2 regions of the Paraburkholderia sp. BR10141 genome follow, and region 1 is predicted to be linked to the other one. Evidence: predicted binding sites of a transcription regulator. Region 1 holds the regulator's gene; the other holds the start of a gene.
What was found. The regulator FliA, encoded in region 1, starts transcription of late flagellar genes. The targets are predictions, from matches to a motif close to CTAAAGTTTNNNNNNNNNNNGCCGNTA.
Positions count from the first base shown of each region.

Region 1 (4,391 bases):
AGCGAAGCGATCCGCGCGCGCATCGAGCAGGTCGTCAACGAAACCGTGATGAACGAGCTCGCCTCCATGCGCGGCATGATGGAAGAGCAGTTCGCGGGCCTCCTGTGGGGCGAGCGCCAGCGCCGCAGCCCGGTGCAGGGCGCGCTCACCAAGCAGCTGTTCGCCGCGGGCTTCTCGGCGCAACTGGTGAAAATGATGATCGACCGGCTGCCCGACGTGCAGACCGAAGAGGCCGGCATGGAGTGGCTCCAGTCGGTGCTCGAATCGAACCTGCCCGTGCTCGAAGACGAACAGGCGCTGATGGAGCGCGGCGGTGTGTTCGCGCTGATGGGCCCGACGGGCGTGGGCAAGACCACGACCACCGCGAAGCTCGCCGCGCGCTGCGTGATGCGCTTCGGCGCGAGCAAGGTGGCGCTGCTCACCACCGACAGCTACCGGATCGGCGGCCACGAGCAACTGCGCATCTTCGGCAAGATCCTCGGCGTTTCGGTGCACGCGGTGCGTGACGGCGCGGACCTCCAGCTCGCGCTCACCGAACTCAAGAACAAGCACATCGTGCTGATCGACACGATCGGCATGAGCCAGCGCGACCGCGCCGTGGCCGACCAGATCGCCATGCTGTGCGGCGCGGGCCGCCCGGTGCAGCGCCTGCTGCTGCTCTCGGCGACCAACCACGGCGACACGCTCAACGAAGTCGTGCAGGCCTACCAGAGCGGCCCGGACAACGCGCCGCTCACGGGCTGCATCCTCACCAAGCTCGACGAGGCGACCAACCTCGGCAGCGCGCTCGACACCGTGCTGCGCTACAAGCTGCCGGTGCATTACGTCTCGACGGGCCAGAAGGTCCCCGAGAACCTTTACGTGGCGACGCGCCGCTTCCTGATCCGCAGCGCTTTCTGCATTCCGCGAGAGAGTTCGCCGTTCGTGCCGCACGAAGACGATATCCCGGCGCTGCTGTCGGCACTCTCGACGCGTACGAATTCGCAGGCTCCCGAGGTCAGGTTTGGATAAGTTCGTAATCGATCAAGCTGAAGGGCTGCGGCGGCTTCTCGCGCGTGAAGGCTCGCGCGTGGTCGCAGTGACGGGCGGTGCAGGTTCGCCCGGACGCACGACCACGGTGGTCAATCTCGCGGCGGCGCTCACCGCGCAGGGCAAGGACGTGCTCGTGATCGACGAGTGTCTGGGACCCCGCTCGGTCTGTGCGCTGGTGGGCGGTGTGCGCGGCGCAGGCAACTTCGCCGCCGTCGTGCGCGGCGAGCGCACGCTCGACGAAGCCGTGGGCCGCCATGCGCTCGGCTTCGGCGTGCTGGCCGCCTCGCGCGACAATCGCGCGCAGTACACGTCCGCCCAGCTGCAGAAGGTCATTTCGGGCCCCGCGGACATCGTACTGATCGACGCGCAGCTCGACGCCGATGGCGCGCTTTCGCCGCTCGCCATGCATGCGCACGATGTGCTGATCGTGATGCGCATCGGTGCGCAGTCGATCACGGACGCCTACGCGTGCATGAAACGGCTGCACTTCGCGCATGCGATCGCGCAGTTTCGCGTGCTCGCGAATCATGTGGCGAACGCGAGCGACGCGCAGGCCGCGATCGAGAATCTCGCAGGGGTGGCGAGCCGCTACCTGAGCGTGTCGCTCGACAGCGCCGGAAGCGTCGCCGCCGATCAGCACATGGCGCAGGCGCTCAGGCTTGCGCGCTGCATCGTCGATGCGTTTCCGTCGACGGCCGCCGCGCGCGATTTCCGCCACGTGGCCGCCGAGCTGCCGCACTGGCCGATGCGACCCGCGGTCTCGGCGTGCTCGCCGGCCACGGCACGCGCGAATGCACTGTTCGGCGCGAAGGACGAAGAACATGAAGCGGCGGGCTACGCACCCGTCGACGATCCGGACGGCGCGCCGCAAGCCGGCGTCCAGCCCCACGCTACCCAAGCAACAAACGCCGCACACAGCACGCTCGCCGCGAACGCCGATTCGTTCGTAGCGGCCGTGACGGGTGTGCATCCCGCACCCAACGCAACATCCGCGTCCGCTCCGGCCCATGTGGGCTGGCGGACCGATACGCCCGCGCAGCGGACGTCGCCGCAGCACGTCTGACGTGCGCACGACGACGCCAACAGGGAGATGAGAAGTGGAGAGCACGATGTATAACGCTCAAGGAAAAATTTCGCAGGCCGACGTGCTCGCGAAATACGCGCCGCTCGTCAGACGGCTCGGCTTGCAGCTCGTCGCCAAGATGCCGGCGAGCGTGGACCTCGACGACCTGATCCAGGCCGGCATGATCGGCCTGCTCGACGCGGCCAACCGCTACAAGGAAGATCAGGGCGCGCAGTTCGAGACCTACGCGAGCCAGCGCATTCGCGGCGCAATGCTCGACGAGTTGCGCAGCAACGACTGGCTGCCGCGCAGCCTGCGCCGCACCTCGCGTGAAGTGGAAAGCGCGGTGCACAAGGTGGAGCAGCGGCTCGGGCGCTCGGCGAGCGAGACGGAGATCGCCGAGCATCTGAGCATGCCGCTCGACGAGTATCAGAGCATGCTGCAGGAACTGCATGGCAGCCAGCTCATCTACTACGAAGACTTCGACCGTTCCGCCGAGGACGAACCGTTCCTCGACCGCTACTGCGTCGATCATTCGGACCCGCTTTCGGCGCTGCTCGACGACAGCCTGCGCGGCGCGCTCATCGAGGCGATCGACCGGCTGCCCGAGCGCGAGAAGCTGCTCATGTCGCTCTATTACGAGCGCGGCATGAACCTGCGCGAAATCGGCGCGGTGATGGAGGTGAGCGAGTCGCGCGTGTGCCAGCTGCACAGCCAGGCGGTGGCGCGCCTGCGCACGCGACTGCGCGAGATGTCGTGGGCCGGCCAGGAGAATTGAGGCGGTAGACGGCGCGCGCGGCGGCCAGCGCGAGCCGGAGTGCAGTTGCAGTGACAGAGCCGGGGTGCGAGAGCGCCCCGGCTTTTTTGTTGGCGGACTGGACTCGCGCAAAACAAAAAAGCCGAAGCATCACTGCTTCGGCTTTTGTCTTTGGCGGACGATCTACGCGCGCTTACAGCCCGAACGCCGGCAACCGCCCATCGGGACCGTACAGCATCGAGCCGTTGCCCGTTTCGCCGCGCAGGATCGAGAGCGCGCGGCGGTTATGTTCCATGCGCGTGCGGATCATCATGCCAATGGTGAGATTCTTGCGGCGCGCGCGCTCGGTCGACCCCTTGAGCAGCGCCCACTGACTTGCCAGACGCGCGTCGCCGTCGCAGGCCATTTCGATGCCCTTGCGGCCGCCCGGCAGGCCGAGGCCGGCCAGTTGCGCGTCGCGCGCTTTTTCGAGGCCCGCGAGACGCTGCGTGAGCGTCGTCTTCTGCTCGACGATTTGCGGGAGCGCCTCCATGCCATCGGCCGACACGAGCGCCTTTTCTTCATAGGCGAGCAGCGACGCGAACGCCTCGACCGTGGCGTGTTCGTCGATCAGTGTGGCCAACAGGGCATCTTTCATTGCAAGGCACCAAAAAAAGCGAGGTTTGCGCGGCGCTCGCGCATCGGGCGTCAGTTGCCCGACGTCGGCTTCATGAGGTCGCGCGCGGTCTGGATCACGCCGTCGGCGATCTTGCCGGAGTCGATCTGCAACGTGCCGTTGCGGATCGCGTCCTTGATCGACTGCACGTGCGCCGTGTCGATGTCGGCGGAACCGCTCGCCGCGAGCGAGCGCATCGTCGACGAGAGCGACGACAGGCTCACGTTCGCGCCGCCTTGAGCGGCGGCGGTCGTGCTGCCTGCCGCGCTGGAGGTGGTAGCGGTGTCGGTGCTTACGCCGGTCGAATCGGCTTGCGAGCGCGCGAGGCCATCCTGCAGCGTGCGCGGATCATTGCGGGTGGAGGAGTCAACTTTCACGATGGGCGTTCCTGATCGATTTGACCTTGATAACGGCACAGGTCGGGCCGAACTTTAGCCGAAAAATCCCACCGTTACATGCTGTTACGTGTGCTGGCGCACAAAGCCGGAGACGGCCGGATCGGGCCGCCGGACGGGGCTCGGCGCGCCCTGATCCGGCCCTTGCCAGCGCTTACCGGCCCTAGATCTGCACCTGCACGGTACCCGCGTCCTTGACCACGCCCGAGATGATCTGGCCGCCGCTCGTGCGCACGCGCACCTGCTGGCCCGGCTCGGCGTTGTTGAGCGCGCTGCCCTCGGCGGAGATCGTGAAGTTGCTGCCCACGGCAATCACCTTGACCGTCTGGCCGATGACCACCGAGGCGGCGCTGCGCAACATGTCGGTGCGCAGCGGCAGTCCCGCGGAAATCCGGGCGAGCGCGACGGCGCCGGTCGCCTGGTTGGGATCGGTGATGATGGTCTGCGGCAGGTTCGCGAGGTCGCCCGCGCGCGGCATGAAATCGGCGG
Region 1 is NZ_JBMIQH010000014.1:126,901-131,291, forward strand. Features, by position in the region: gene flhF (flagellar biosynthesis protein FlhF) at 1-1,011, shown strand, start outside; partial or broken gene ACOJB8_RS20525 (MinD/ParA family ATP-binding protein) at 1,004-1,786, shown strand; gene ACOJB8_RS20530 (RNA polymerase sigma factor FliA) at 2,142-2,873, shown strand; gene ACOJB8_RS20535 (flagella synthesis protein FlgN) at 3,046-3,489, opposite strand; gene flgM (flagellar biosynthesis anti-sigma factor FlgM) at 3,540-3,884, opposite strand; gene flgA (flagellar basal body P-ring formation chaperone FlgA) at 4,066-4,391, opposite strand, start outside.

Region 2 (4,391 bases), on a different contig from region 1:
CGGCGTGATGACGCCCGACGGCTACGTGCGCATTACCGACCGCAGCAAGGACATCATCATCTCCGGCGGCGAGAATATTTCGAGCATCGAGGTGGAAGACACGCTGTATCGCCATCCGGCCGTCGCGCTCGCCGCCGTCGTGGCGATGCCCGATCCGAAGTGGGGCGAAGTGCCTTGCGCGTTCGTCGAACTGCGGCCCGGCGCGAGCGCCACGGCCGAGGAAATCATCGCGCACTGCCGGCTCTTTCTCGCGCACTTCAAGGTGCCACGCGCCGTGCGATTCGGCGAACTGCCGCGCACGGCCACGGGCAAGATCCAGAAATATGAGTTGCGCGCGCAACTAGGTTCGCAAAGCGCGATCGACGTGGCTGGTGCAACACCCGCGCCGAAAACACCTCGGTAAGAACGACATCGGGGCCTGCTGGCCGGTAGACGTGACGCATTCAGGCGGCCCGCGCGGCCTGAATGTAACGTCAGTTGACACCCCGACCCCCTGTGGCTCGGTCGCGATTGTCAGGTGCGGCGCTTAATCCTTTCTGCATCAAGGGCGAACTGTCAAAGCAGCCTTTCTCGCATGAAGAATCGTATGAAACGAAAGCTTACAAGTGGTCACGTTTTCCTCCGCTTCGGGCCGATAAGCTTTGAACCGTGGTCGCAACACAAAGGCATCCCGATGCCGCGTGACTGACGACGCAACCAACGAGGAGGTAACTCATGAACACGAAGAGCTGGAAGACCCCCGCCCGCGCCATCGCCGCAGCACTGATCGCCGGCGGCGCATTGATGGGCGCATCGAGCGCCTTCGCTCAATCCGCACCGTATGGGCTGCGTGCCGAATCGGCGCCGCAATACGGTCAACCGCGCATGATGCCGGTGGACGCGCACGTCTCGATCGGCTGGCACGAGAACCGTTATTACGACGGCCACCGCTATTGGGAACACGACGAGTGGATGCACCATCACCCGCACGATCCGGGTCCCCCGCGCTACCGCGAGGACGACCATCGTCCGCCGCCCCCGCCGCGTTACTGATGCGCGTGATGCGCGCGTGATCCAGGGGCCGCCTTCTCTGGAGGCCCCTGAAGCGGCACACCGAGGCCGGTCTTCCCTCAAGGGAGACCGGCCTCGGCGCATTTCGGCGCCTTACTTCAGCACGCGTGTGCGAACGCATGGATATCGTTCGGCATGCGAAACAATGTGAGCACGATGCCCGCCACACGGCGTATCCGGGCTGCCGTGCCGCGCGCCGGCTGCGGCCGGAAAGGCAGATGTCAGTAATTGCAGGTAATGCGGAAGTGTTGCCGGCCGCACGGCGCGCGGGTAACGTTGATGGGCGTTTCGTTCCCCGGAGCGCACGGTGTATTCTCATTGCCCGGCCAGCGATGGCCGGGATTTTTTTGCGCGCGAATGAGAACACTAGCGCCCTTTGGGTGTCACGCGCACCAGGTTTTTTTTCCGATTGCGGCCGCAATTTTGCGGACGTAAGGTGGGATTGCCTCTTGAGAACAGGCGAGCCTTGTGACCCCCGGTCGTGACACAGTCCGACCGGGGATTTTTTTGGCTTCTGTGCTTTGGAGAATCGCGTCTGCCGGAACATGCAGCGGCGCCGCGAGAGAAGGAACGATGACGGATCACCGAATGAGGAGTTCGGCTTCGCTCCAGCCAGAGCTAGATCCGTCATGCCGTGCATTATCCGGGCTGAAGGCCGGGGCGTCACTAGCATCCGGCGCAAAGAACCATTACGCAAACTGGCAAGATATGGGGACGGACGTCGAAAGCCGGCCCATGAGCATCGGTTAACATGGGGGTTTCGCCAGCAGTGCCACCCCGCTTGTGCCAACTTTCACCCTCGCCCATCCCGTCACCGCGGCACTCGATGTCCGCAAGAGCCGCTTCATCGCGCACGCCATTCCCGTTGCCGACCGCGAAGCGGCCATGGCCGAAATCCGCCGTCTGCGCGACGAACACCCCACCGCCACGCACGTTTGCTGGGCGCTGCTTGCGGGCGGCCAGTCCGGCATGTCCGACGATGGCGAACCCTCCGGCACCGCCGGCCGCCCGATCCTCGAAGTGCTGCGCCATCACGACCTGGACGGCGTACTCGCCGCCGTGGTGCGCTATTACGGCGGCGTGAAGCTCGGCGCGGGCGGCCTCGTGCGCGCCTATACCGACGCCATTGCCAGCGCCCTGCAGGGGGCCGAGCGCGTCGAGCGCATTGCGCAGGCGCGCCTCACCGTCGAACTCGGCTATCCCGACGAAACCCGCGTGCGCCACTGGATCGACCAGGAGCAGTTCACGCTCGTGGAAAGCCAGTACACCATGACGGTCCGCCTCACCATCCAGTTGCCCGCCACCGCCGTGGACGCCGCGCGCACCACGCTCACCGATCTCACGCAAGGCCGCTCGGGCTTCCCCGAGCCCGTCTGAGGCGGGCGGCTGGCTGCCGCCGCAATGCCGATCGCGCACTTTTCAAAAACGTTTCATTTCTTTCATAAAGTTTCATGAAAGCTTGCCGTAATGAAAGCATGGCCGCGCATTCGCGCGTTCCGTCGACTAGACGCACCAGAACGAACGGACTTCTTTCATGGCAAGCACGATCACGAACACCACGACCGCCAGCGCGAACAGCGCGCTGAGCGACGCCGCCCAGTCGATCATCAGCGGCGCGACCAACTCCGCACTTGACGTCAACCAGCTCGTCAAGGCGCTCGTCAACGCGAAGATCGCGGGGCCGAGCGCCATCCTCAGTGCGAAGCAGACTGCCAGCAACACGACGCTGTCGGCGCTCGGCACGCTGAAGTCGGCGCTCGCTTCGCTCCAGACCGCGCTCGAGCCGTTCAAGGACGGCGCCGCGCTGCAGCGCTTCACCGTCACGACGAGCGAGAAGGACAAGGGCTTGAGCGCGGTGGCCGGCAAGAACGCCGTGGCGAGCAGCTTCACGGTCGAAGTCGATCGCCTCGCGACAGCGCATAAGCTCGCCTCGGACAGCTTCGACACGGGCGAGACGCTCGGGGAAGGCAGCCTCGACATCGCGATGGGCGGCAAGTCCATGCATCTGACGATCGCTGCGGGCAGCAACAAGCTCACCGACGTCGTCGCGGCGATCAACCGGGCGAAGGACAACCCAGGCGTCACGGCGTCGATCGTCAACGGCGCCGACGGCCAGCACCTCGTGCTGACCGCGAACAAGACCGGCGCGGCCAACGCGATCGACGTGCAGGCGGGCGCGGGCGTCGACACGCGGCTCGCTTCCTCGCAGATGCGCGAAGTCGAGGCAGCCGGCGACGCCGAGCTGCGCATCGACGGCACGCGCGTCACGAGTGCGAGCAACACGCTCGAGGGCGTGGTGAGCGACATCACGATCAAGCTTGCAAGCGCCTCGGTGGGCACGAAGCAAACGCTCACCGTCGCTCCCGACACCCAAGCGACGGGCACATCCATCCGCGACTTCGTGAAGGCGTACAACAGTTACGTCGATGCCCTGAACGGGCTGACCTCCTATACGGCCGCAACCGGTTCGACGAGCGCGCAGGCAGGCGCGCTGCTCGGCGACTCGATCGCGCGCACACTCGCGGCGAGTCTGCCGGCGCTCGTTTCGGCGGGCGTGAAGGGCAGCGACGGCGTGACCCATTCGCTGGGCGAGATCGGCATCAAGCTCGACAAGAGCGGGAAGCTCGAGATCGACGACGAGACGTTCAAGAAGGCGCTGCAACCGGGCAACAGCGCGATTGCGGCGCTGTTCGGCAGCGGCGGCCTGACCACGAAGCTCAACAGCGCCATTACGCCTTACGTGCAGTCGAGCGGCATCATCGAGCGACGCAGCACGGCCATCAACAAGGAGCTCGACGACATCAAAAAGCAGTCGTCGATGCTCGATGTGCGCGCAACCCAGCTCACTGCGAAATTCAACCGCCAGTTCACCGCGCTCAATAACCTCATGTCGATCATGAACAACAACCAGCAATATCTGACACAGCTCTTTGGCGGTGCAAACAGCGCGGGCGCCCTCGCGACGAATCACAAATAAGGCTTGAATACGCCGTGATCGACGCTAGCAAACGTCGACGGCAGACGAAAAAAAAGGCCGCCGAGTGAATCGGCGGCCAACAGGGGACGTGAAGAACAACCGCGAATCGAACTATCGAATCGACCCGACGGCTCCATCATGGCGAGCCATAATTAAGACAAACTTAAACGCGCGCAAAAAACGATCGGGAATTCCGGCGCGTGAGCGCGCAGGCAATGGAAAGAACGCGTAATAATGGGCTGGCTATACTTGATCTGGTCCGCGCCGCGCAGTCATTCGCGCCCGCATGACCGTCTTCTACCCAACCCGGAAGAGCCGCCATGTTTGATCGACTGCATCGGTTTATGGAAGGCGCAGGTCCCGA
Region 2 is NZ_JBMIQH010000001.1:43,380-47,770, forward strand. Features, by position in the region: gene ACOJB8_RS00205 (acyl-CoA synthetase) at 1-403, shown strand, start outside; gene ACOJB8_RS00210 (hypothetical protein) at 715-1,032, shown strand; gene ACOJB8_RS00215 (IMPACT family protein) at 1,834-2,427, shown strand; gene fliD (flagellar filament capping protein FliD) at 2,585-4,027, shown strand; gene ACOJB8_RS00225 (DUF2964 family protein) at 4,348-4,391, shown strand, end outside.
Region 2: the regulator FliA is predicted to act here: its motif matches at 2,492-2,518, upstream of fliD (flagellar filament capping protein FliD).